Regions from separate parts of the Alteromonas sp. K632G genome, predicted to be linked through region 1. Evidence: predicted binding sites of a transcription regulator. Region 1 holds the regulator's gene; each other region holds the start of a gene.
The links. Region 1 encodes FliA, which starts transcription of late flagellar genes. Its sites were predicted from a motif close to CTAAAGNTNNNNNNNNNNNNGCCGATA; they were not measured.

Region 1 (4,992 bases):
CCTTTGGCTTAGATGCGGTATGGATAAAACCGAATAAGCGTGAGCATGCGCAAACACTGGGTTATACCGTGGTTGATGCTGCTACTGTGGTTGCTACTCATTTAAGTCAATTGCTGACTAACAACGCCTACCAACTACTTGGACATGAAGAAGCGCAGCAGCTTCTAGATATGCTAGCTAAGCAGCATCCTAAACTAGTTGAAGGGTTAGTGCCTGATATTCTGCCGTTAAGCACCATTGTTAAAGTGCTGCAAACCTTGCTGTTTGAAGGAGTGCCTATTCGTGACATGCGTACCATTGTACAAACCTTGAGCGAATACGGCCCGCGTAGCCAAGACCCAGATGTACTAGTGTCTGCGGTACGTATTGCGCTTAAACGCCTAATCACCCAAGAAATTACCCAAGGTGCGAAAGAGATACCCGTCATAACCTTGGCGCCAGAGTTGGAACAGATGTTGCACCAGTCATTACAAGCAGGTGGCGAAGATGGCGCTGGTATAGAACCAGGACTGGCCGATAAGCTGCAAAAATCATTGCAGCAAGCTAGTCAGCAACAAGAATTAGAAGGTGAGCCTGCAGTACTTCTCACTTCCGGTATGTTGCGCCCCGTACTATCTCGCTTCTTAAAGTATTCGGTCGCGGGTTTACATGTACTTTCCTATCAGGAAGTACCCGACGATAAGCAGATAAAAATAGTCAGTTCGGTCGGTCAATAATCTGACACTGGGTGATTGGAGAGTTTTCAATGAAAATCAGACGTTTCTTTGGCAAAGATATGCGAGAAGCTTTAAGCCAAGTTAAAGCGGAATTGGGCAGCGATGCCGTTATCATGTCAAACCGAAAGCTTGCTGACGGTATCGAATTGGTCGCCGCTTACGATAAAGAACCGGAAGCCAAACTGTCGATTAAAAAGCCAGCGCCTAGTGCAGCAGGGCGAGCGAAAGCGGCTGTTCCAAGTCTTAGCGAAATCATCGGTGATGATGGCCCAGATAGCTTAAAAGCGCTGTTGGAAAAACAACATGGTGGCAGTATTCAAAGCCCAGCTTCAGCACCTAGTGCTAACGCTCAGCATGCCAATAAAATTGCATCACACTTAGACTTTTCAGAAGCCTTTATCGACGATGTAGAAGCCAGTCAAGTCGCCTCAGAATTCCCAAGCCATCAAGCGTCAAGTCTTAATGAAAGCATTGATAACAGCAGTGCTCCTCAGTCTGACGAATTATCTCAAATTAAAGAAGAGTTGGCGTCACTACGAAATGTGCTTCAATACCAAGTTGCTGATTTGATGGAAGCAAAAAGTCGTCGTCAGCAGCCTGTACATCATTATTTAATTCAGCGTTTAACCGACATGGGGTTAAGCCAATCATTGGCAGAGCAACTGATTAGTTATACGCCGTCGCATTACAACGAGCGTGACGCTTGGGTATATCTTTTAAACCTATTGGCTAATCGCATTAATGTGACAGGTAACGATATACTTACGCAAAAGGGCGCAGTAGCGTTAGTGGGTCCTACCGGAACAGGTAAAACCACTACAGTTGCTAAATTAGCTGCTCGTTACGCACAGAAATACGGCGCCGACTCCGTTGCCATGATTACGATTGATACCTATCGTATTGCAGCGTTTGAGCAATTAGCCACATATGGAAAAATTATTGGCTGCACAGTGCGTAAAGCACAAAGTAGTGAAGAATTATCAGATTTATTGTTTCAATTACGCCATAAGAGACTAGTGTTAATTGATACGGCAGGCTTTAGTCAACGAGATAGTCGATTAATTAAACAGATAAATCAATTTGATAACGGTCAAATGCAGCCAGTGAAAAAATACCTAGTAGCGCAAGCGAATACCCAATATGCTGCATTACAACGTATTATAGATGCGTACGAAGGGGTGGAACTTAGCGGTTGTATCTTTACAAAGCTTGATGAGTGCTACTCTCTAGGCGAAGTGCTTAGCGCAGCGGTGGAGTACCAGTTACCTGTCAGTTATGTAACAGATGGACAGAAAGTTCCTGAAGACATTAAGATTGCAGAAGCAAAATCTTTAGTATCTGCTGCTGCAAAGCTTTATAAAAAGTACGGTTTGAATCATACTACTAGTAACAATGTGGTTAAAACAGCACGAGCAGTATGATTGATGATCAAGCGAGTAGCTTACGAAAAATGAAGCAATCACGATTAATCAAAGTTATCGCCGTCACCGGAGGTAAAGGTGGCGTTGGTAAAACAAATATTACGCTAAACACAGCTATTGCTATGGCAAAGCAGGGAAAGCGGGTAATGGTATTGGATGCAGACTTAGGTCTGGCCAATGTGGATGTAATGCTAGGATTGCGAGTAGAGAAAAACCTCTCCCACGTATTATCTGGTGAGTGTACCTTGGACGATGTTCTCGTTACGGGTCCTCACGGTATAAAAATAGCACCAGCCACATCAGGTTCTCAATCAATGGCAGAGCTATCACCAACGCAGCATGCAGGACTCATAAGAGCATTCAGCGAGTTGCGCACGCCCATTGATGTGCTTATTGTGGATACCGCAGCGGGTATTTCCGATATGGTGCTAAGCTTCTCCAAAGCCTCCCAAGATATTATGGTGGTAGTGTGTGATGAGCCCACTTCACTTACCGATGCCTATGCATTAATTAAAATTCTTAACCGAGAACACGGTGTCTTTCGCTTTAAAGTGGTCGCTAACATGGTCCGCGATGTTAGAGAAGGTCAGGAACTTTTCAGCAAATTATCTAAAGTAACAGGGCGATTCTTAGATGTTGCGCTAGAATTGGTAGCAATAGTTCCTTTTGACGAGAACATACGCCGAGCAGTACGTAAGCAAACGTCAATAGTAGATGCTTATCCAAGTTCACCCGCAGCGGTGGCGATTGGCCAGCTAGCAGCCAAAGCAGCTTCTTGGCCTATTCCTGCGCAACCAGGTGGCCATTTAGAATTTTTTATTGAACAACTAATAGCAGATAAAGCAGTAGGAAGTCAGCGTTGAATAGCAAAGCAGCCGCTTATCAACAGCAAACAGACAAGTCACAATTAGTTGAGCGTCACGCTTCGCTGGTGAAGCGGATAGCACACCACTTAATGGCGAGACTACCAGCCAGTGTTCTTGTCGATGATTTAATCCAGTCAGGTATGATTGGACTGCTAGAAGCTGCACGAAATTTTGACGGTTCCAAAGGTGCAAGTTTCGAAACCTTTGCAGGTATTCGTATTCGTGGCGCTATGCTTGATGAAATAAGAAAAGGTGATTGGACTCCTCGTTCCGTTCATAAAAACGGAAGGGCAATCACAGAAGCCATCTCTCAAGTTGAAGGTGAAACAGGCCGAGACGCGCGAGATGTAGATATTGCGGCTAAAATGAATGTCAGCATGCAAGATTATCATCAAATGCTGAACGAAGTGAATGCCGGGAAATTGGTGGGGATTGAAGACCTTGGGGTTTCTGAAGATGTCATTTCTACAGAAAAAAACCGAGGCAGCGACGCACCGTTAGAAGATTTGATGCAAGGGGCTTTCCAAAAAGCGCTAGCACATGCTATTACTACATTACCCGAACGGGAAGCGATTGTACTTTCTTTATACTATGATGAAGAACTGAATCTTAGAGAAATAGGCGAAGTTCTTGATGTTAGTGAATCGCGAGTAAGTCAAATTCATAGTCAGGCCATGTTAAAACTCAAATCACGAATGAAATCGTGGCAAGTTGACGAAGAATAGAAATTAATAACAATTAACCCCTCATTGGAGGCTATTTTGGATAAAAGTATGAAAATTCTCGTGGTTGACGATTTTTCTACCATGAGACGTATCATAAAGAACCTGCTAAAAGATTTGGGTTTTGCCAATATCCAGGAAGCGGACGACGGTAGCACCGCGCTGCCTATGCTACAACAAGGTGATTTTGACTTTGTTGTAACAGATTGGAATATGCCAGGTATGCAAGGTATCGACTTATTACGCGCTATACGTGCCGACGATAAGTTGAAACACCTACCGGTTCTTATGGTAACAGCAGAAGCGAAGAAAGAACAAATCGTTGCCGCAGCGCAAGCTGGTGTAAATGGTTATGTTGTTAAACCTTTCACTGCCGCTACGTTGAAAGAAAAACTAGATAAAATCTTCGAACGTTTAGGTTGATCCAGACGCTCACCAGAGAAATGAGGTTTACTGGATGTCGACAAATGAAAGTGTCTCCATAACGCTCGAAGAAGCCAAAAAATTGGTAGCGTATCTTGAAGAGGGCGATAACGCATCAGCGAACGCTGTCTTAGAAGCTGTTTCGATGAAAGAGTCCATTGAGCTCTTTGCTGAAGTGGGTAAATTAACGCGTCAACTTCATGACTCGTTGAATAACTTCCAAATCGATGAACGTATTAAAAATTTAACCGTTGATGACATTCCTGATGCGCAAACGCGACTGATGTACGTTATCGAAGAAACGGAAAAAGCTGCCAATACCACCATGGACGCAGTTGAAGAGAGTATGCCAATTGCTGAAGTGCTCTCTACCCGTATCGAAAAAATTATGCCGGAATGGAAGAAACTGATGAATCGTCAACTTGAGTTGGGCGAATTCAAAGTTTTATGTGCAGATTTAGACGAATTGCTAGAAGACGGATCGAAACAATCAGCTAAGCTTACATCATTGCTTACCGAAGTGTTAATGGCACAAGGTTATCAAGATCTTACCGGTCAAGTTATTCGCAGAGTGATTGAACTCGTAAAAGAAGTGGAAGATAGCTTAGTTAATATGCTGACGATGTTCGGTGAACCCGAACAGGCGGAGCAAGACAAGCCATTGGAAGCGAAAGTCGAAAAAGTTAACAAGATCGATAGTGTCGAAGCCGAAGGTCCAATTATTGATGCAGACCAACGCGATGATGTGGTATCTGGCCAAGATGACGTAGATGATCTTTTGTCTAGCTTAGGTTTTTAGGGGAGCGGGCGCATGGCGTTTGATGTTGACGAGGATATATTACAG
Region 2 (4,992 bases), on a different contig from region 1:
ATCGCGACGCTTTCGGTCGGGACTTCTGCGCAAGGAGGACTCAGGCTACATATAGTTGCTAGCGTCTTTCTTGCTTTGCTTCTCTTCGAAGCGGATGCGCATTCTACGCGTTTCGTTTTCAGTGTCAACGTTTTTCGTAAATTTCTTTTCGAAGCGCTGTTAACTCCAAAGAGTTAATGAAAACTGCTTTTCCAGTGTTGTTACCAACTCCTTGAAGCGAGGCGCGCATTCTACATCGTTAAGTTACGATGTCAACCTAGATTTTTAACTTTTTAATCAGTCTTAATTCAAGGTTGCGCACTGTGTCTTGTGAATGCCTGAAGCCCCCTCAAAACGTGGAGCGCATTATAGATAGGTGGCGTAAAAGATCAACCGTTATTTGGCACTTATTTGCATTTAATAACACTTTCACCCTCAAACGCTTATTTTTACATCATTTAGGTGTATTCCATTGGACTTTAGGATAGTTCTTTCACATTTTATTGTTCTAATTGTTACAAATGAGTAAACTATAACCAGCCTTCATTATTATGATAATAAACACTAGAAAGGTAGGTATATGAAAGTAGGCTTTATTCAATGCACTGTTATTAGTGCTATCTTTGCAATCGCAGGATATCTGTTGTTTTCATCAGCTAGTATAGAAGCGCACGTTCCGTTAACGGTTTCAGCGTCTTTATTAATAAGCGGTATATTAACCCCGTGGCTAGCTTCACTCCTTAACAATTCCCCCTCTGAAACAGCTGCGCCCTCCACCAGCAGCACAACCACTGAAACACTCTATGTGGGTAATCTACCGTATCGTGCAAACGAATCTGCGGTTAAAGAGTATTTTGGTAGTTTTGTCGAAGTACAGTCTGTCCGACTCATGAAGGATAGAAAAACTGGCAAGCGAAAAGGTTATGGCTTTATTGAAGTGATAACTAGCGACCTTGACCCAGTAATAGCGAAGACTAACGACTCAGTGTTCCAAGAGCGAACATTAAAAGTTAGACCAGCTAAAGACAAAGTAGAACAAGTATAAATTAAAAAACCTGGGCATGACCCAGGTTTTTTTTACTCTATTCTGAAGCCGCTTGCTGTGGCATCGCGTTTAATAAGTTTTGGTTAAACGTATGGAAACGATTTATAGCTGAAACTAAATCAGGTATTTGTACATCTTTCATTTCACTAATAATACCTGCAAGCAATGTATTGTAGTCATCTCCAGCGCCTAAGGTATTCTCGGCATTTTCGAACGTAGACATCATCTTTTCTAGATACTGTGCTATTGGGCTTACTACATTACCGTATTGGTTTTCAGCCTCACCTTCTTCACTGTAGTGCTTTACGTTCTCATAAGCCTTGACCATTTCGGTTTGTGTAGTGCGGTTTAACTGCAACGCATACCCAACTAACTCTTTGTCATCGAAACCTAAATTCAACGCTTGTTCGAACGCCTTATCCATATCCCCGCTATAAAAGGTATCGGCTAAGTCTTGTGCTTCACCCACAAGGTTTGCAATAGCTGTCATTTCATCTTCGTCTATTTCACCCTTTAACGAAAAGCTGATGCCACTTCGCTCAAAGTATTCATATTGAGATGACTGCTGCGCCACAACTGAATCTGTATTCGAACTAGACGCTTCAGCATCGTCATTCGCGGGTATATATAGCGAAGCCTGACTAGCAGCACTAAACTGTCTGATACTTTCAAAGCTAAGGTTTACTTCATCCCCATCTTTGGTTCGAATGAGCAAGCTTCCTGATTTAGCATCAGATGCAGATACCGCGTTAAGCTCGCTCACACTCACTGGATTCGGATTGAAGATATTCTGTTCTAAATCGTTAATGCCGCCGTCTATCATTTCACGGCTACGAGTAACACCTTCTTCAATCTCATCATTCATAAAACCTTCGAGATCTTTTTCAGCCATAGCGAAGCCACGACTTACGCCTTCACGGGCCTGACCAAATAACCCTTTTAGGGTATCGTCATCCGCACCACCATCAGCGGCACCTTGAATGACTCCGGTCACGAACCCAAGTACATTACGGGCAACTTTTTCGAAATCGAATAAGCTTTTATTTTCTTCGCCGTCTTCAGACTGCTTGCTTTCATTAGGGCGCTTACCATCAACAACCACATTTTGACTTAAGCTACCACTGAAGACCTTTAAGCCGATACTGGTCTGCGTGCTATTCACGGTGACCGTTGCTGAATGCTGTTTGGTAAACTCGGCTGCTTGCTGTAAGCCTTCCTGTTGAAGCTGCTTCTTTATAGCTTCATTCGGGTGAACCGATGCCTTTTCATCCACTTTCTGGTCGCCCATGAAAGCCTTAATTTGACTCACGTTCATAATTTGATCCTCACTATCCTCAATCAAGTTATCGGCACCAATCACGTATTGTTTAATTTTAATACGAAATTTTTGCTTCTGTGAGTTTTATCCGTTGCACATATAATATAAGGCACTACAATTCGCAGCCTTATTTAAATGATGTTCGGAGAACCACATGACAACCACCACTGCAAAAGACTATCAAGCTCAACTCGATGAGAAAGTGGATCGGTTAGGTACTCTTCTTACCCCGTTTAACGCACCGAGTCTGTCGGTGTATCCGTCTAAACCTGAAAACTACCGTATGCGGGCTGAGTTTCGTGTATGGCACGACGGTGACGATCTTTATCACATCATGTTCGATCAAGGTTCTAAAGAGAAGTACCGCGTAGATACATTTCCACCGGCTAGTGAAACCATTAACAAGGCAATGCAGCAATTAATTGATTATTTAAAGCCAAACGAGCTGCTGCGTAAAAAATTGTTTCAAATTGATTATCTAACTGGATTATCCGGTGAATTGGTTATTAGCTTGCTGTATCACAAGCCACTAGATGACGAATGGCAAGCACAAGCTGAACTACTTCGCACCTTTTTAGCTACCCAATTTACGGCTGTGAGTATTATTGGGCGAGCTCGAAAGCAAAAGCGCATTGTAGGGAACGACTTTATTATAGAGCGACTACCTATTAACGGCCGTGAGTTTGAATTCAAACATATTGAAAATAGCTTTACCCAACCTAATGCAGAAGTAAATTGCAGCATGATTGAATGGTCACTTGAATGCTCTGCTCCCCTAACTGGGGATTTACTCGAAATGTATTGTGGCGCCGGAAACTTCTCGATGCCATTGGCGGTTCACTTTGACAATGTGATAGGAACCGAAATAGCAAAGCCATCGGTACAAGCGGCGCAATACAATATTGCGGCAAACCACTTAGATAACGTGAAAATTGTGAGGTTGTCGGCTGAAGAGTTTACCGAAGCAATGAACGGGGAACGAACCTTCTCTCGTCTAGAAGGTATTAACTTAACTGAATACAATTTTACCACTGTATTGGTTGACCCACCTCGAGCAGGGTTAGACGTAGATTCACTAAAGATGATTCAAGGGTACGATAATATTATCTATATTTCTTGTAACCCTGAAACCTTAGCTGAAAACTTAAGCCTGCTTTGTGAAACTCACGAAGTAGCAAATGCGGCGCTGTTCGATCAATTCCCATTCACCCACCATATAGAAGCAGGTGTGTTACTTACTAAAAAGTAACGAGCTGTATTTTGCAAATGGATTTGCAGCAACTTTAGATTTTAACGCTTAAGATGCGTCGGAAGATGTCTGTGATGCAAGCTTCGACATTGCGCCCAATTGCACGAAACGTAATTGGGCTTTAACCCTTTCGCCAATTTCTATCTTCAACTTAGTATCAGCTTCTAACGCTTCTGCACCAGCACTGAATACCAATCTAACCATCGCATCAGCTTGAAGCTGCGCAATATTGTACTCCACGCCTTGTTGCTCGATGATGTAATCGGTTAGCTCTTCAATAAAATGCTGAATTTCGCGAAAAACCGCCATTCGGTATGCAGCTGACGTGCCTGTATGTTCCCGCAACAATAATCGAAATACATTTTTGTTAGCAGAGATGAACTCCATGAAGGTTTCAACTGACGTGTGAATTACGCCGCCACCTGAAGCAATTCTACGGCGAGCCTGGCGCATTAACTGGCGAAGAGCTAACCCAGCTTCATCCACCAGCGTGAGCCCTAATTCATCCATGTCTTTAAAGTGTCGGTAGAAGGACGTTGGCGCAATGCCTGCTTCTCGAGCAACTTCACGTAAACTAATAGCAGACAAACTGCGATTTTCATCCAGTAATAGGAATGCCGCATGAATGATATTTTGGCGGGTTTTAAGCTTTTGTTCCTGACGAGTCACAATAGTACCAGTTTGTTAGTCTTCACTAGTCTATCGCATGAGTGCCTATGGGGAGAAGCTTAAATTAATTCGGCTCTAGGCATAAACGCTATTAGCACTTACTCATTATTATCTCCATAGCGTTTTATAGTAACTGTTGTTACTGTACATTCAACTCTTAACAAGTTGTTAACTATGTAGCCGCTATTCTCCTGTAAGGCATTACTGGGACTTTATCAGAGTGAATAGCCAGAATTAATTTATCTCATTATTTCCTGTGGGAATGATGGACTATGGGGTTATAGGACTATCGGCCTACATGAACAAAAATAGCTGACCCAATAATGAAAAAAAGTATTCAGCCCTACGTGCTACGGTTCATTTCGAGTAACACGCTACTAAGTATTAAACGCCGCTATTATACTTGTGCACGCTTTTTTAAGCGTGGTGTACCTAAATTAGAAATTTTCATAAAAGTAGATGACCCCTACTCATTCCTACTTGTTCAAGCATTACCGACACTCGAAAAAAAGTATCGCGTAGCCATTACAGCTCGCGTCATTATCAATTCAGATCCCGTGATGTTTCCTGAATTAACTATGTGGAATAAGCATTCAATTAATGATGCGATGCATTTAGCCAACGTTTACCATCTTCATTTTCCGTGCTCTGCTACTGAGATTACCCACGAAGCTCGCTCAGTTTTTACTGCGTCCTGTGCCGTTCAGCAAAAAATAGATGAAGGCGCTTCAT
Region 3 (4,992 bases), on a different contig from region 1:
TTACGCCAGCAGTGTGGACTTCATTCAAAAATACATTTTCCCTGGTGGATTCCTTCCCTCACAGTATCAGTTAAACGCTCATTTAAAGCGCTATAGCGACATGATGATTAGAGACCTGCATGATATCGGATTAGATTACGCTCAAACCCTTAATCATTGGTACGAAGCCTTTATTAGCGCCAAAGAAGCATTACTCAACGATGGTTATGATGAACGTTTTATGCGTATGTGGATTTACTATTTAAAATACTGTGAAGGCGGTTTTTTAGAAAGAACCATTAGTACGGTGCAATTGGTAATATCTAAGCCACATCACAGGGAGGCACTGCAACGTTAGTTGCCTATAAAAAACAACGTTAGTTGACTATAAAAACCCACGTTAATTGCCTATAAAAGACAACTTCAAACTAAAAGGGCGAATCATTGATTCGCCCTTTTTGATTTTGTATTTTGCTTAGCAACCTATTCATCAACCACTGATATAGGTTGAGAAGTCATTGGTTTACCTTGATTGATATTAATCTCTACCCGTCTGTTCCGTGCTCTATCCGCCGGTGTTGTTGCATCTTCCACCATGGGGTCGGTATCGGCCTTGCCGACTACAGACATTCTGCTTTCATCGAACCCCGGCGCTGTTCGCATGGCTTCAGCTACGGCTACGGCACGCTGAGACGATAAATCCCAATTAGAACGATAGAGTTCATTAGCAATGTGTTGTCCGTCACTATGCCCTGAGATTTCTATTTCCCCTGGAACGTCTGCTAATAACACACCAATTTTGCGTAAAATAGGCTGAAATTGAGGTTGTAAAAATGCAGAACCGGCAGAAAATGAACCGTTCTCTCTAATGCGAATAGTCAACTGCTGACCTAAAGATTCCAATTCTACTGCGCCATCGAGAATTTGCTTTTGTAACTGCTGCGCTACTTTTTTCATTAACTCAGCAGTTTGTGTTTGATCTGAACTTTGCGACTCTGAGGACGACTGATCGGTGGCGGTTTGTTGTGACTGCCCCCCTCGCTGCTCACCCCTTTGCTTCTGCCTACCGCCGGATGAATCTTCGTCACCCGCTTGGAACTCTAGCATCTGCTGAGTCATTTCGATTGTTTGTTGCTGAATAGTGTCGATGGGCGACGGATCTGGACGACCAGGCCTAAACTCCATCGCAATAACACTCGTCCCTTTTGGGATGTCTTTCACTTCAATTTTGTTTTGCACACCAAAGGCAAACTTCATTGAGCCGGCGATTTGCTTGAACTTCAGTACATCCATTTCTGAAAATGAGAGCAAGAGTACAAAGAAGCACATGAGCAACGACATCAAATCAGCAAAGGTCCCCATCCATGCAGGAAGCCCTTCGGGAGGACATTTTGGGCACTCTTCTTCAGCCATTATTCGTCCTCAGCGCCCGTACCGCGTTTACTTGCCGCCAGATAATTTTTCAATATACCTTCGATAACACGCGGGTTTTGCCCATCGGCAATCCCTACAATGCCATCGAGCACTAACATTTGGTTAAGCTTTTCTTCTTGTGCGCGGTTTCCGAGCTTTACCGCCATGGGTAGGCAAATAATGTTGGCAAGAAATGCACCATACAAGGTGGTTAATAGTGCTACCGCCATTGCTGGCCCAATTGATTTAGGATCATCCATGTTAGAAAGCATGGCCACCAGACCAATCAGAGTTCCAATCATTCCCATTGCTGGTGCGATATCACCCATGCCTTTAAAAATGGTGGCACCAAACTCGTGTCGCTCGGTGGTCATAGAGATATCTTTCGCTAAGGTTTCTCTGACCACTTCTATGTCGTGACCATCAACTAACATGTCTACGCCTTTTTGCATAAACGGATTGTCTATTTCAGCTTCTTCTAATGCAAGAAAACCGCCTTTACGCGCTGCATCTGCCATCTCAACAATTTTTTCAATAAGATCTTCAGGCGTATCAATTTTGAACATGAATGCTTTGCCTGCAATTTTACCTGCACCAAAGAACTGCCCTAAAGTGTATTGGGATAAAATAACGAAAAGGGTGCCACCAAATACGATCAAGATAGACGGTACGTTGATGAACATGGCAATACTGCCACCCATAACCATGGCCATTACTACAAAGCCGATGGCGCCCAACATACCTATGACGGTTGCTAAATCCACTCACTCTTCCTCATTTTTTGCAGACGCTGCATACTATTACTCGTATTCTATCGGCATTGTATAGAATTTCTATAACAAGATTATCGCAAATTGCCTTAATTATTGTATACATAATGAGGTTAGTCGAACTTTAGGCGGTAGTTTTTAATACAAAGAGTTGCTTCACAAAACGTTATCATAGATAGCTGCAATAGGGCATATATTGACAAACCATTTGACCCTTTGGCTACCCTCAGTTAATGTGCGCGTAATCCAAAAAACGCCTAAAAATGAGTGCGATTGTGACGAAAGTGACGAAAAAGACAAATTCTCCCTCGTTTGAGGAAACCCTTACCGAATTAGATGCAATCGTTAATGAGATGGAAAACGGTGAGTTGCCATTAAACGTTGCACTAGAAAAATTCGAGCGAGGCATAGCCCTTTCCCGCGAAGGTCAGAAATCGTTAGAGCAAGCCGAGCAAAAAGTTAAAATTTTGCTTAATGAGCAAGGCGAAAGCGCATTACACCCTCTTCCTGAAGACGAGCAACCTTAAGCCTCGTGTCGCAACAAACAGGTATAGTATGAATTTCACTGCATTGCATCAGCAAGTTAAGCAGCAGACCGATACGTCGTTAAATACGCTTATTGATGACCTTCCCCACGACGCGCCGCGGCTTAAAGAAGCAATGCGTCACGCGTTGTTGGTGGGAGGAAAGCGTATGCGACCTTTACTGGTTCAAGTTATCGGCAACACCCTGGATGTGCCTAAAGGCGATCAAATGGCTATTAGTATGGCCATTGAGTGTGTGCATGCTTACTCGCTTGTACATGATGACTTGCCAGCCATGGACGATGACGATTTGCGTCGCGGCCAGCCGACTTGTCATATTGCATTCGATGAAGCCACCGCAATATTAGCCGGTGATGCATTGCAAGCGCTTGCTTTTAGCACGTTGGCAGATGCGCCTTTAAGTGATTTCGCAACCAATAAACGTGGCGAGTTACTTTCTGTGTTAGCCCGCGCCGCTGGCTATCGCGGTATGTGTGGCGGGCAAGCAATCGATTTAACCAGCACGGGTGAAGAAATAAGCCTTGAGCAGCTTAAGCGACTGCACAATTTGAAAACCGGCGCCCTACTTCGTGCATGTGTTGAAATGGTATCTATTGTTTCTCAAGACCTTGATAGCAACAGTAAAGCAGACTTATTAGCTTATGCCGACGATATTGGTCTTGCATTTCAAGTCCAAGATGACATTCTTGACGTAGAAGGTAATAGTGAGCAATTAGGAAAGCCAGCAGGCTCTGACATTGCTTTGGGTAAGAATACCTTTCCTGCCAAACTTGGCATTGAAGGTGCAAAACGAGAACTTGATAAGCTGCATCAGAATGCCCTTCAAGCCTTGGCTCGTTTACCCTACAATACAGACAGTTTAATTGCGTTTAGCGAACTATTGGTAAAACGAGACCATTAGTTCTGCAACCATGTTGAAAAAGATAATAAATAATGAGTTTAGACCTCCAACATTACCCCACGCTTGCTATTGCGCAAACGCCGGATAAGTTAAGACAGTTACCGCAAGAGAAATTGCGTGAGTTGTCAGATGAATTACGAGAATATTTACTAAATAGTGTAAGCCAAACCAGTGGACATTTTGCGTCGGGCTTAGGCACGGTCGAGCTTACTGTGGCCTTACATTATATTTATAACACGCCTATCGACAGATTGATTTGGGATGTGGGTCATCAGGCCTACCCCCATAAAATTCTTACGGGTCGCGCTAAGCAAATGTCGACGATTCGACAAAAAGACGGCTTACACCCCTTCCCTTGGCCTCCTGAGAGCGACTACGACACTTTTGCTGTAGGCCATTCGTCTACGTCTATCAGTGCTGCACTTGGCATGGCGGTTGCCGCCGAGCAAGAAGGCAAAAACCGTAAAGTGGTTGCCGTAATTGGTGATGGTGCGATTACCGCGGGCATGGCATTTGAAGCGATGAACCATGCTGGTGACATCAATAAAGATATGGTTGTGGTGTTAAACGACAACGAAATGTCTATTTCTGAAAACGTAGGTGCGCTTAATAGTCACCTAGCTCGCTTATTAACGGGTAATGTTTTCAACTCTATTCGCGATGGCTCTAAAAAACTATTAAGCAATGTACCGCCTATCAAAGAATTCGCTAGTCGCGCAGAAGAGCACCTTAAAGGTATGGTAGTGCCCGGCACAATCTTTGAAGAGCTTGGCTTTAATTACATAGGCCCTATTGATGGCCATGATGTAGATGCCGTTGTAGATACCTTGCGTAATATGCGCAAATTTAAAGGTCCGCAACTGCTTCACGTGGTCACTAAGAAAGGTAAAGGGTACGCCCTTGCTGAAAAAGACCCGATTAAATTCCACGCGGTGCCTAAATTTAACCCTGCCGATAACGCGTTGCCAAAAGCGAAGCCTTCAGCGCCAACTTTTTCTGCTATTTTTGGCGATTGGTTGTGCGATATAGCAGCGCAAGATCCTAAATTGATGGCGGTAACGCCTGCCATGCGTGAAGGTTCAGGCATGGTCGCGTTTTCGCAGCAATACCCTGATCAGTATTTCGATGTAGCCATTGCAGAACAACATGCGGTTACCTTTGCTGCGGGCTTAGCCAAAGACGGGTGTAACCCAGTAGTTGCGATTTATTCGACCTTTTTACAGCGTGCCTACGATCAGCTTATTCACGATGTGGCGTTGCAAGACTTGCCTGTTTTATTTGCCGTTGACCGAGCCGGTATTGTGGGGGCTGATGGCCCCACCCACCAAGGTGCGTTTGATATTGCCTTTTTACGCTGCATACCAAATATGATTGTGATGGCACC

Region 2: a site for FliA is predicted at 2,369-2,395, ahead of J5X92_RS19810 (DUF5610 domain-containing protein). Genes of this name have one in related genera too.
Region 3: a site for FliA is predicted at 2,205-2,231, ahead of pomA (flagellar motor protein PomA). Genes of this name have one in related genera too.

What each region holds. Positions count from the first base shown of each region.
Region 1 covers NZ_JAGGDM010000001.1:221,288-226,279, forward strand. Annotated here, with positions in the region: gene flhA (flagellar biosynthesis protein FlhA) at 1-716, shown strand, start outside; gene flhF (flagellar biosynthesis protein FlhF) at 746-2,137, shown strand; gene J5X92_RS00945 (MinD/ParA family protein) at 2,134-3,000, shown strand; gene J5X92_RS00950 (RNA polymerase sigma factor FliA) at 2,997-3,728, shown strand; gene cheY (chemotaxis response regulator CheY) at 3,765-4,148, shown strand; gene J5X92_RS00960 (protein phosphatase CheZ) at 4,183-4,947, shown strand; gene J5X92_RS00965 (chemotaxis protein CheA) at 4,960-4,992, shown strand, end outside.
Region 2 covers NZ_JAGGDM010000027.1:41,292-46,283, reverse strand. Annotated here, with positions in the region: gene J5X92_RS19815 (RNA-binding protein) at 560-1,024, shown strand; gene J5X92_RS19810 (DUF5610 domain-containing protein) at 1,062-2,339, opposite strand; gene trmA (tRNA (uridine(54)-C5)-methyltransferase TrmA) at 2,497-3,591, shown strand; gene fabR (HTH-type transcriptional repressor FabR) at 3,640-4,260, opposite strand; gene J5X92_RS19795 (DsbA family protein) at 4,584-4,992, shown strand, end outside.
Region 3 covers NZ_JAGGDM010000015.1:106,262-111,253, reverse strand. Annotated here, with positions in the region: gene J5X92_RS15140 (cyclopropane-fatty-acyl-phospholipid synthase family protein) at 1-337, shown strand, start outside; gene J5X92_RS15135 (flagellar motor protein MotB) at 463-1,392, opposite strand; gene pomA (flagellar motor protein PomA) at 1,392-2,156, opposite strand; gene xseB (exodeoxyribonuclease VII small subunit) at 2,447-2,689, shown strand; gene ispA ((2E,6E)-farnesyl diphosphate synthase) at 2,718-3,608, shown strand; gene dxs (1-deoxy-D-xylulose-5-phosphate synthase) at 3,641-4,992, shown strand, end outside.